2 regions of the Bradyrhizobium sp. SZCCHNRI20481 genome follow, and region 2 is predicted to be linked to the other one. Evidence: predicted binding sites of a transcription regulator. Region 2 holds the regulator's gene; the other holds the start of a gene.

Region 1 (3,412 bases), on a different contig from region 2:
AGATTTGGCGAATCGGAGCCTCGAGCGCCTTCAGCACGATGTTGATGCCGGCCTGGACGTCCGAATTGGCGTTGGTGATGCGGCCGACCGCCTTCTTGGCGCGCAGCAGCGCCACGCCGCCGCCGGGGACGATGCCTTCCTGCACCGCAGCGCGGGTCGCGTTGAGGGCGTCCTCGACGCGGTCCTTCTTCTCCTTGACCTCGATCTCGGTCGCGCCGCCGACGCGGATCACCGCGACGCCGCCGGCGAGCTTGGCCAGACGCTCCTGCAGCTTCTCACGGTCGTAGTCCGAGGTGGTCTCCTCGATCTGCGCCTTGATCTGGCCGACGCGCGACTCGATGTCGGCCTTCTTGCCGGCGCCGTTGACGATCGTGGTGTTCTCCTTGTCGATCACGACCTTCTTGGCGCGGCCGAGCATCTTCACCGTGACGTTCTCGAGCTTCATGCCGAGATCTTCCGAGATCAACTGACCACCGGTCAGGATCGCGATGTCCTCGAGCATGGCCTTGCGGCGATCACCGAAGCCCGGCGCCTTGACGGCGGCAACCTTGAGGCCGCCGCGCAGGCGGTTGACGACCAGCGTCGCCAGCGCCTCGCCCTCGACGTCCTCGGCGATGATCAGCAGCGGACGGCCCGACTGTACCACGGCTTCGAGCACCGGCAGCATGGCCTGCAGGCCGGACAGCTTCTTCTCGTGCAAGAGCACGTAGACGTCGTCGAGCTCGGCGGTCATCTTCTCGGCGTTGGTGACGAAGTAGGGCGAGAGATAGCCGCGGTCGAACTTCATGCCTTCGACGATGTCGACCTCGGTATCGAGCGACTTGTTCTCCTCGACCGTGATGACGCCCTCGTTGCCGACCTTCTGCATCGCCTGGGCGATCATCTTGCCGATCGCGGCGTCGCCATTGGCGGAGATGGTGCCGACCTGGGCGACCTCGGAGGACGAGGCGACCGGCTTGGCACGCTTCTCGATGTCCTTGATCACGGCGGCCACCGCGATGTCGATGCCGCGCTTGAGGTCCATCGGGTTCATTCCGGCGGCAACCGCCTTGGCGCCCTCGCGCACGATGGCCTGGGCCAGCACGGTCGCGGTGGTGGTGCCGTCACCGGCGGTGTCGTTGGTCTTGGAGGCGACCTCGCGCAGCATCTGCGCGCCCATGTTCTCGAACTTGTCCTCCAGCTCGATCTCCTTGGCGACGGTGACGCCGTCCTTGGTGATGCGCGGAGCGCCGAAGCTCTTCTCGATGACGACGTTGCGGCCCTTCGGGCCGAGCGTCACCTTGACGGCGTTGGCGAGAATGTCGACGCCGCGCAGCATGCGGTCGCGTGCGTCGCCAGCGAATTTGACGTCCTTGGCTGCCATTTCAAAATTCTCCTGGAGTAGACCTCGACGGCGAGGGGCGTGATCGCCCGTCTGTCGCCGGAACGAGGTTGCAGAGCATTTTCGCCCGGGGCGGCTGATCGCCGCCCCCGGCAGGTCGGGATCAGGCGACGACGCCCATGATGTCGGACTCCTTCATGATCAGGAGCTCCTCGCCGTCCAGCTTGACCTCGGTTCCGGACCACTTGCCGAACAGCACGCGGTCGCCGACCTTGACGTCGATCGGGATCAGCTTGCCGCTCTCATCACGGCCGCCCGGGCCGACGGCGACGACTTCGCCCTGCGAGGGCTTTTCCTTGGCGCTGTCGGGAATGATGATGCCGCCCTTGGTCTTCTCTTCGGCGTCGATGCGCTTAACCACGACGCGGTCGTGCAGGGGACGAAACTTCGATTTGGCCATGACGGATCCCTTTTGGGGTGCTTGGATAAGTTGTTGCTGTCGGAGGAAATCTGAATGCGGCCACATTTGACGCCCACTTGGCGCCAACTGGCTCGCAGCCTTAGCAATCGCGCCCTCCGAGTGCTAAAGACCGCTCGGGGAAATATGGCTTGCGGCTGTTCCTGTCAAGCAACGGCCGGCAGTTAAGCCGTTCTTGAGGCTGTTAGGGGATGTTGTCCCGGGCCAGACATGTTAGTGGAGCGGCGTCGTCATCCGACGTCATTGCTCTGACGAGCGTTTTGGGTTTGGTTGCCGGACGGGGCAGCCACGATCTTGTTCCTAAGGGGATGCCATGACGAGTTCACGGTGCGCGCGGCCGGTTGCCAATCTCGCGATCGCGTCGGCGCTCACGATGCTTCTGGGAGCGTGCACGGGCTTCAGCCTGTCGCCGTCGCCCCCCATGCAGACCGAGGCGCCGGTCGAGCCCGAGGTTCCGGCGACGATCCGCCCCGAGGATCTCGTCGGCAAATGGGGTCTCGCAGCTTACAACAACCCCAACGACCGTCCGCGCACCGAGAAGATGGCGTTGGCGCAGTGCAAACAGCCCTATGTCATCGGGGCGGGCACGTCCGGCGGTGTCGTGATGCATCTGGCCGACCAGGCGACCCCCCAGGAGCTGCGCCTGAAGGGCTCGGCCAGCGGCAAGAACTATATCGGCCCGGCCGGACCGCCCGGCGGCGAGCAGGACCGCGAGGTCGTCTCCTTTGACGGCCGTGTGCTGATCACCCGCTTCGTCGACAAGGATGCGGCGACCCGTTACCAGACGATGGTCTACGTCCGCTGCGGACCGCGCGCCTGAGATCCGGGCGAAGCCCTCGCGACAAGCCCCCGGCCACACCCAAAAGCCAAACGAAAAACGCGGGCGAAAGCGCCGGCGTTTTGCTTGGTGCTGCTCGGTGCCATCCCTGGCCGGCGTGGCCGCCGGTCAGGCAGGATGACGTCAGTTGAACATTGCGTCGATGTCGTCCTGCGAGGCGTGGCCGACGTCGCCTTCCGCCTTCGGGCCGTTCAGCAGTCTGGCGTCGCCCTCGCGGTGGTCGACGATCGGCGGCGTATGCGCCTTGATGGCGTCGACGCCACCCCAGATGTCCATCATCACCACGATGTGGTGCTCGATGAACTTCATCGTGGTCATGACCTTGTTGATGCGCTGGCCGGTCAGGTCCTGGAAGTTGCAGGCCTCGAAGATCGAGACCACCCGCTCCTGGATCTCTTCGCTCAGGATCTTCTGCTGGTCGGCCGAGTCCACCTTGGACAGCGCGCTGGCGGCCTGGTCGATCGCCTCCGCGGCTTCGAGGATCTGCTGCGTCGCCTGCTCGGTGCCGCCGACGACCGCGCCGAGCTCGCCGTTGACCTTGGCCATCTCCTCGCCGTTGAAGCTCTTGGCATGGAGGGTCGCGATCTCGCCCTTGGTGCGGTTGATCGCGTCGTGGATCAGGTCGAGCTCGACCTTGAGCTTTTCGCACTGCTCGATCTGGGCACGATAGGTCTCGAGCAGCGCGCGCGCTTCGGCGACCTCGCGTGCGGCGGACTCTTCGATGGCGGCGTTCGCCGTGTTGCTGCCGCCGCTGCGGATCGCATTGGCCATCTGG
Region 2 (3,412 bases):
GTTCGCCTCCGCCGTCGTCCGCAAGGACGTTCCCGTCGACGAGCAGCTCGCGATGATGCCGTTCAAGGTGACCGAGCTCTCCGGGTTCAAGACCATCCGCACGCTCGGGCCGGGTGCCTTGATCCTGGCCGACGGCGAAGAGGACAAGGGCTTCGAAGCCGCGCCCTTCGTGGTGATCGGGCTCGTGGCCGGGGTGGCCCCGGAGGCGGGCGACCGCGCGCGTGTCGCCCAGCAGGCGGCCACCACCATTCCGGGCGTCCGCGAAGCGCGCATCACGATGTCCGAGCCGATCCGCATCGACGGCCAGCCGGCCTACGAGACCCGGCTCGAAGCCACCAGCGGCAAGGACAATACGCCGGTGACCGTGGTGCAATGGCTGCGCTTCGGCGGGCCGAATACGCTGCGGATCATCGGCAGCGCGCCGCGCGATCAGTGGTCGGTAGCCTTCCCGCGCTTCCGCGCCGTCCGCGACGGCATCCAGCCGAGAGGCTGAGCCCAACTCGGTATCCGGACGCCGCGGTCTCATCGGCCGCGGTCCACTTGCCGCGACATGAACTACAAACTCGCGCCGACAAACAAGAAGCCACGGGCATCACCGCCCGTGGCTTCTTCGTTGGACTGACAGGACGGCAGGAGAAGGCCTGCCTATGCTCGCCGTCACGCGGCGCTGTTCGACTGATCGTTGCTCGGCGCGGGCGCCGCCTTCGCGCCACCCTTGGACACGCCGACCAGCGCGGGACGCAGGATGCGCTCGCCGATCATGAAGCCGGCCTGCACGACCTGCACCACGGTGCCCGACGGCACCGACGAATCCGGGACCTCGTACATCGCCTGCTGGAAGTTGGGGTCGAACTTCTGTCCCGTCGGATCGAACTTCTTGACGCCGTTCTTCTCCAGCGTGTTGAGCAGCGAGCGCTCGGTCAGCTCGACGCCCTCGATCAACGATTTGAGGCCTGCATCGGCATTGGCGCGTGTCTCGGCCGGCACGGCATCGAGCGCGCGCTGCAGATTGTCGGCGATGTCGAGCACGTCGCGCGCGAAGCCGGTGATGCCGTACATGCGTGCATCGGCGACTTCACGGGCCGTCCGCTTGCGCAGGTTCTCCATCTCCGCCAGCGTGCGCAGCATCTTGTCGCGCGCGTCGGCCGCCTCCTTGGCAAGGGCCTCGGCCGAGCCGGTCTCAGGATCGTCGGGCATGATGTAGGGCTTGGAGACGACGGGGTCGCTGGCCTGCGCCGGGTTTTCCGGATCATTCTTGTGCAGGTCGGGATCGGTCATGGACAGACTCGCAAGTTCGGCTGACGGGTTTTGGGGGTATGGGGCGGGATATCGTGCTTTGAACGTCGAAAATCAAGCGCAGCCTGACCATCGCGCCCGGAGGCGCTGTCCGCGGGTTAATCATGTCACGCGTCAGCCGCCCAGCAGCCGGCTGACCAGACGCGCGGCATAATCGACCGTCGGGATCACCCGGGCATAGTTGAGCCGGGTCGGACCGATGACGCCGAGCACGCCGACGATGCGACCCGTGGCGTCGGAATAGGGCGATACGATCGTCGACGAGCCCGACAGCGAGAACAGCTTGTTTTCCGAGCCGATGAAGATGCGGACACCTTCCGCGCTCTCTGCCCGTCCAAGGAGATCGACGACGCCGCGCTTGGTCTCGAGATCGTCGAACAGCCGCCGCACGCGCTCGAGATCTTCGAGCGCATGCAAGTCCTCGAGCAGGTTGGCGTGGCCGCGCACGATGAGCTGCCGCTCGTCGCTGTCCCCTCCGGACCAGCTCGCGACACCGGCGGCGATCACCTTCTGCGTCAGCAGGTCGAGCTCGGCGCGATCATGCGCCAGCGCCGTCTCGAGCTCGAGCCGTGCTTCCGCCAGCGTCCGGCCTCTGATGCGGGCATTGAGGAAATTCGACGCCTCAGTCAGCGCCGAGGATGGCACGCCCGGCGGCAGAACCAGAACCCGGTTCTCGACCTGCCCGTCCTCGCCCACCAGCACGACCAGCGCACGCTCGGGCTCGAGCCTGACGAACTCGATGTGCTTCAGCCGGGTGTTGGATTTGGCGGTCAGAACCACGGCAGCGGCACGGGTCAGACCCGACAGCCGGGTCAGCGCCTCGTCCAGGGCGGCCTCGACCGATTGCGCCCGCCCGACCGCGGCGAGCTGGCTCTGGATCGATTGCTGCTCAGCCTCGGTCATGTCGCCGACCTGCATCAGGGCATCGACGAAGAAACGCAGGCCGGCCTCGGTCGGCAGCCGGCCGGCCGAGGTGTGCGGCGCGTAGATCAGGCCGAGCTGCTCGAGATCGGCCATGACGTTGCGCACCGAGGCCGGCGACAGCGGAACCGCGATCAGCCGCGAAATGTTGCGCGAGCCGACCGGCTCGCCGGTCGCCAGATAGCTTTCGACGATCTGCCGGAAGATCTCGCGCGAGCGCTCGTTGAGCTGCGCCAGACCGGCCGGCGGTGTCATCAGGTTGATCGGATCGTGGTGGGCCACCAGATGCTCTCCTCGCAGCTGCCTATAATGTGTCCATGCGGCGGCTCGGTGGCAAGCCGGTCGTCGCGCGCTCTCGGGCGCGACGAGGCCATGATAAACCCTTGATAAGCCCTTGCCGCTGCCGGTCGCGGCTCCTACAAGGCCGGTCAAAGTCGGTCTTTCGCGCGCTTTCACGGAGAGAATCATGCGGCCGAGCCGCCGTGCACCGGATGAACTGCGGGCCGTGAGCCTGGAACGCGGCGTCGTCAAATACGCCGAGGGCTCCTGCCTGGTGAAGTTCGGCGACACCCATGTGCTGGTCACCGCCACGCTGGAGGACCGGCTGCCGCCCTGGCTCAAGGGCCAGGGGCGCGGCTGGATCACGGCCGAATACGGCATGCTGCCGCGCGCCACGCTGGAACGGACCCGGCGCGAGGCCTCCGCCGGCAAGCAGACCGGTCGCACCGTCGAGATCCAGCGTCTGATCGGCCGCTCGCTGCGCACCGCGATCGACCTGGAAGCGCTCGGCGAGCGCCAGATCACGGTCGATTGCGACGTGCTGCAGGCCGACGGCGGCACGCGCACGGCGTCGATCACCGGCGCCTGGGTGGCGCTGGCCGACTGCATCAAGTGGATGAAGTCGCGCAACATGATCAAGACCGAGGTGCTGCGCGCCAACGTCGCCGCGATCTCCTGCGGCATCTACAACGGCACGCCGGTGCTGGATCTCGACTACGCCGAGGATTCCGAGGCGGAGACCGACGCCAATTTCGTCATGACCGGCGACGGCCGCATCATCGAGGTGCAGGGCACGGCGGAGAAGACGCCGTTCACCGAGGCCGAGCTCCTGGCGCTGATGGCACTGGCCCGCAAGGGCGTGGCGCGACTGGTCGACCTGCAGAAGATGGCGGTCGCGTGAGTAGCGGTCATCGCA

The links. Region 2 encodes HrcA, which represses chaperone genes, less so after heat shock. Its sites were predicted from a motif close to GTTAGCACTCNCNNNNNGNGAGTGCTAAC; they were not measured.
Region 1: a site for HrcA is predicted at 1,881-1,909, ahead of groES (co-chaperone GroES). Genes of this name have one in related genera too.

What each region holds. Positions count from the first base shown of each region.
Region 1 is NZ_JAUEUE010000004.1:38,615-42,026, reverse strand. Features, by position in the region: gene groL (chaperonin GroEL) at 1-1,363, opposite strand, end outside; gene groES (co-chaperone GroES) at 1,485-1,781, opposite strand; gene QX132_RS06995 (hypothetical protein) at 2,113-2,619, shown strand; gene QX132_RS06990 (protein phosphatase CheZ) at 2,761-3,412, opposite strand, start outside.
Region 2 is NZ_JAUEUE010000025.1:38,181-41,592, forward strand. Features, by position in the region: gene QX132_RS31315 (hypothetical protein) at 1-493, shown strand, start outside; gene grpE (nucleotide exchange factor GrpE) at 658-1,278, opposite strand; gene hrcA (heat-inducible transcriptional repressor HrcA) at 1,411-2,499, opposite strand; gene rph (ribonuclease PH) at 2,684-3,397, shown strand; gene rdgB (RdgB/HAM1 family non-canonical purine NTP pyrophosphatase) at 3,394-3,412, shown strand, end outside.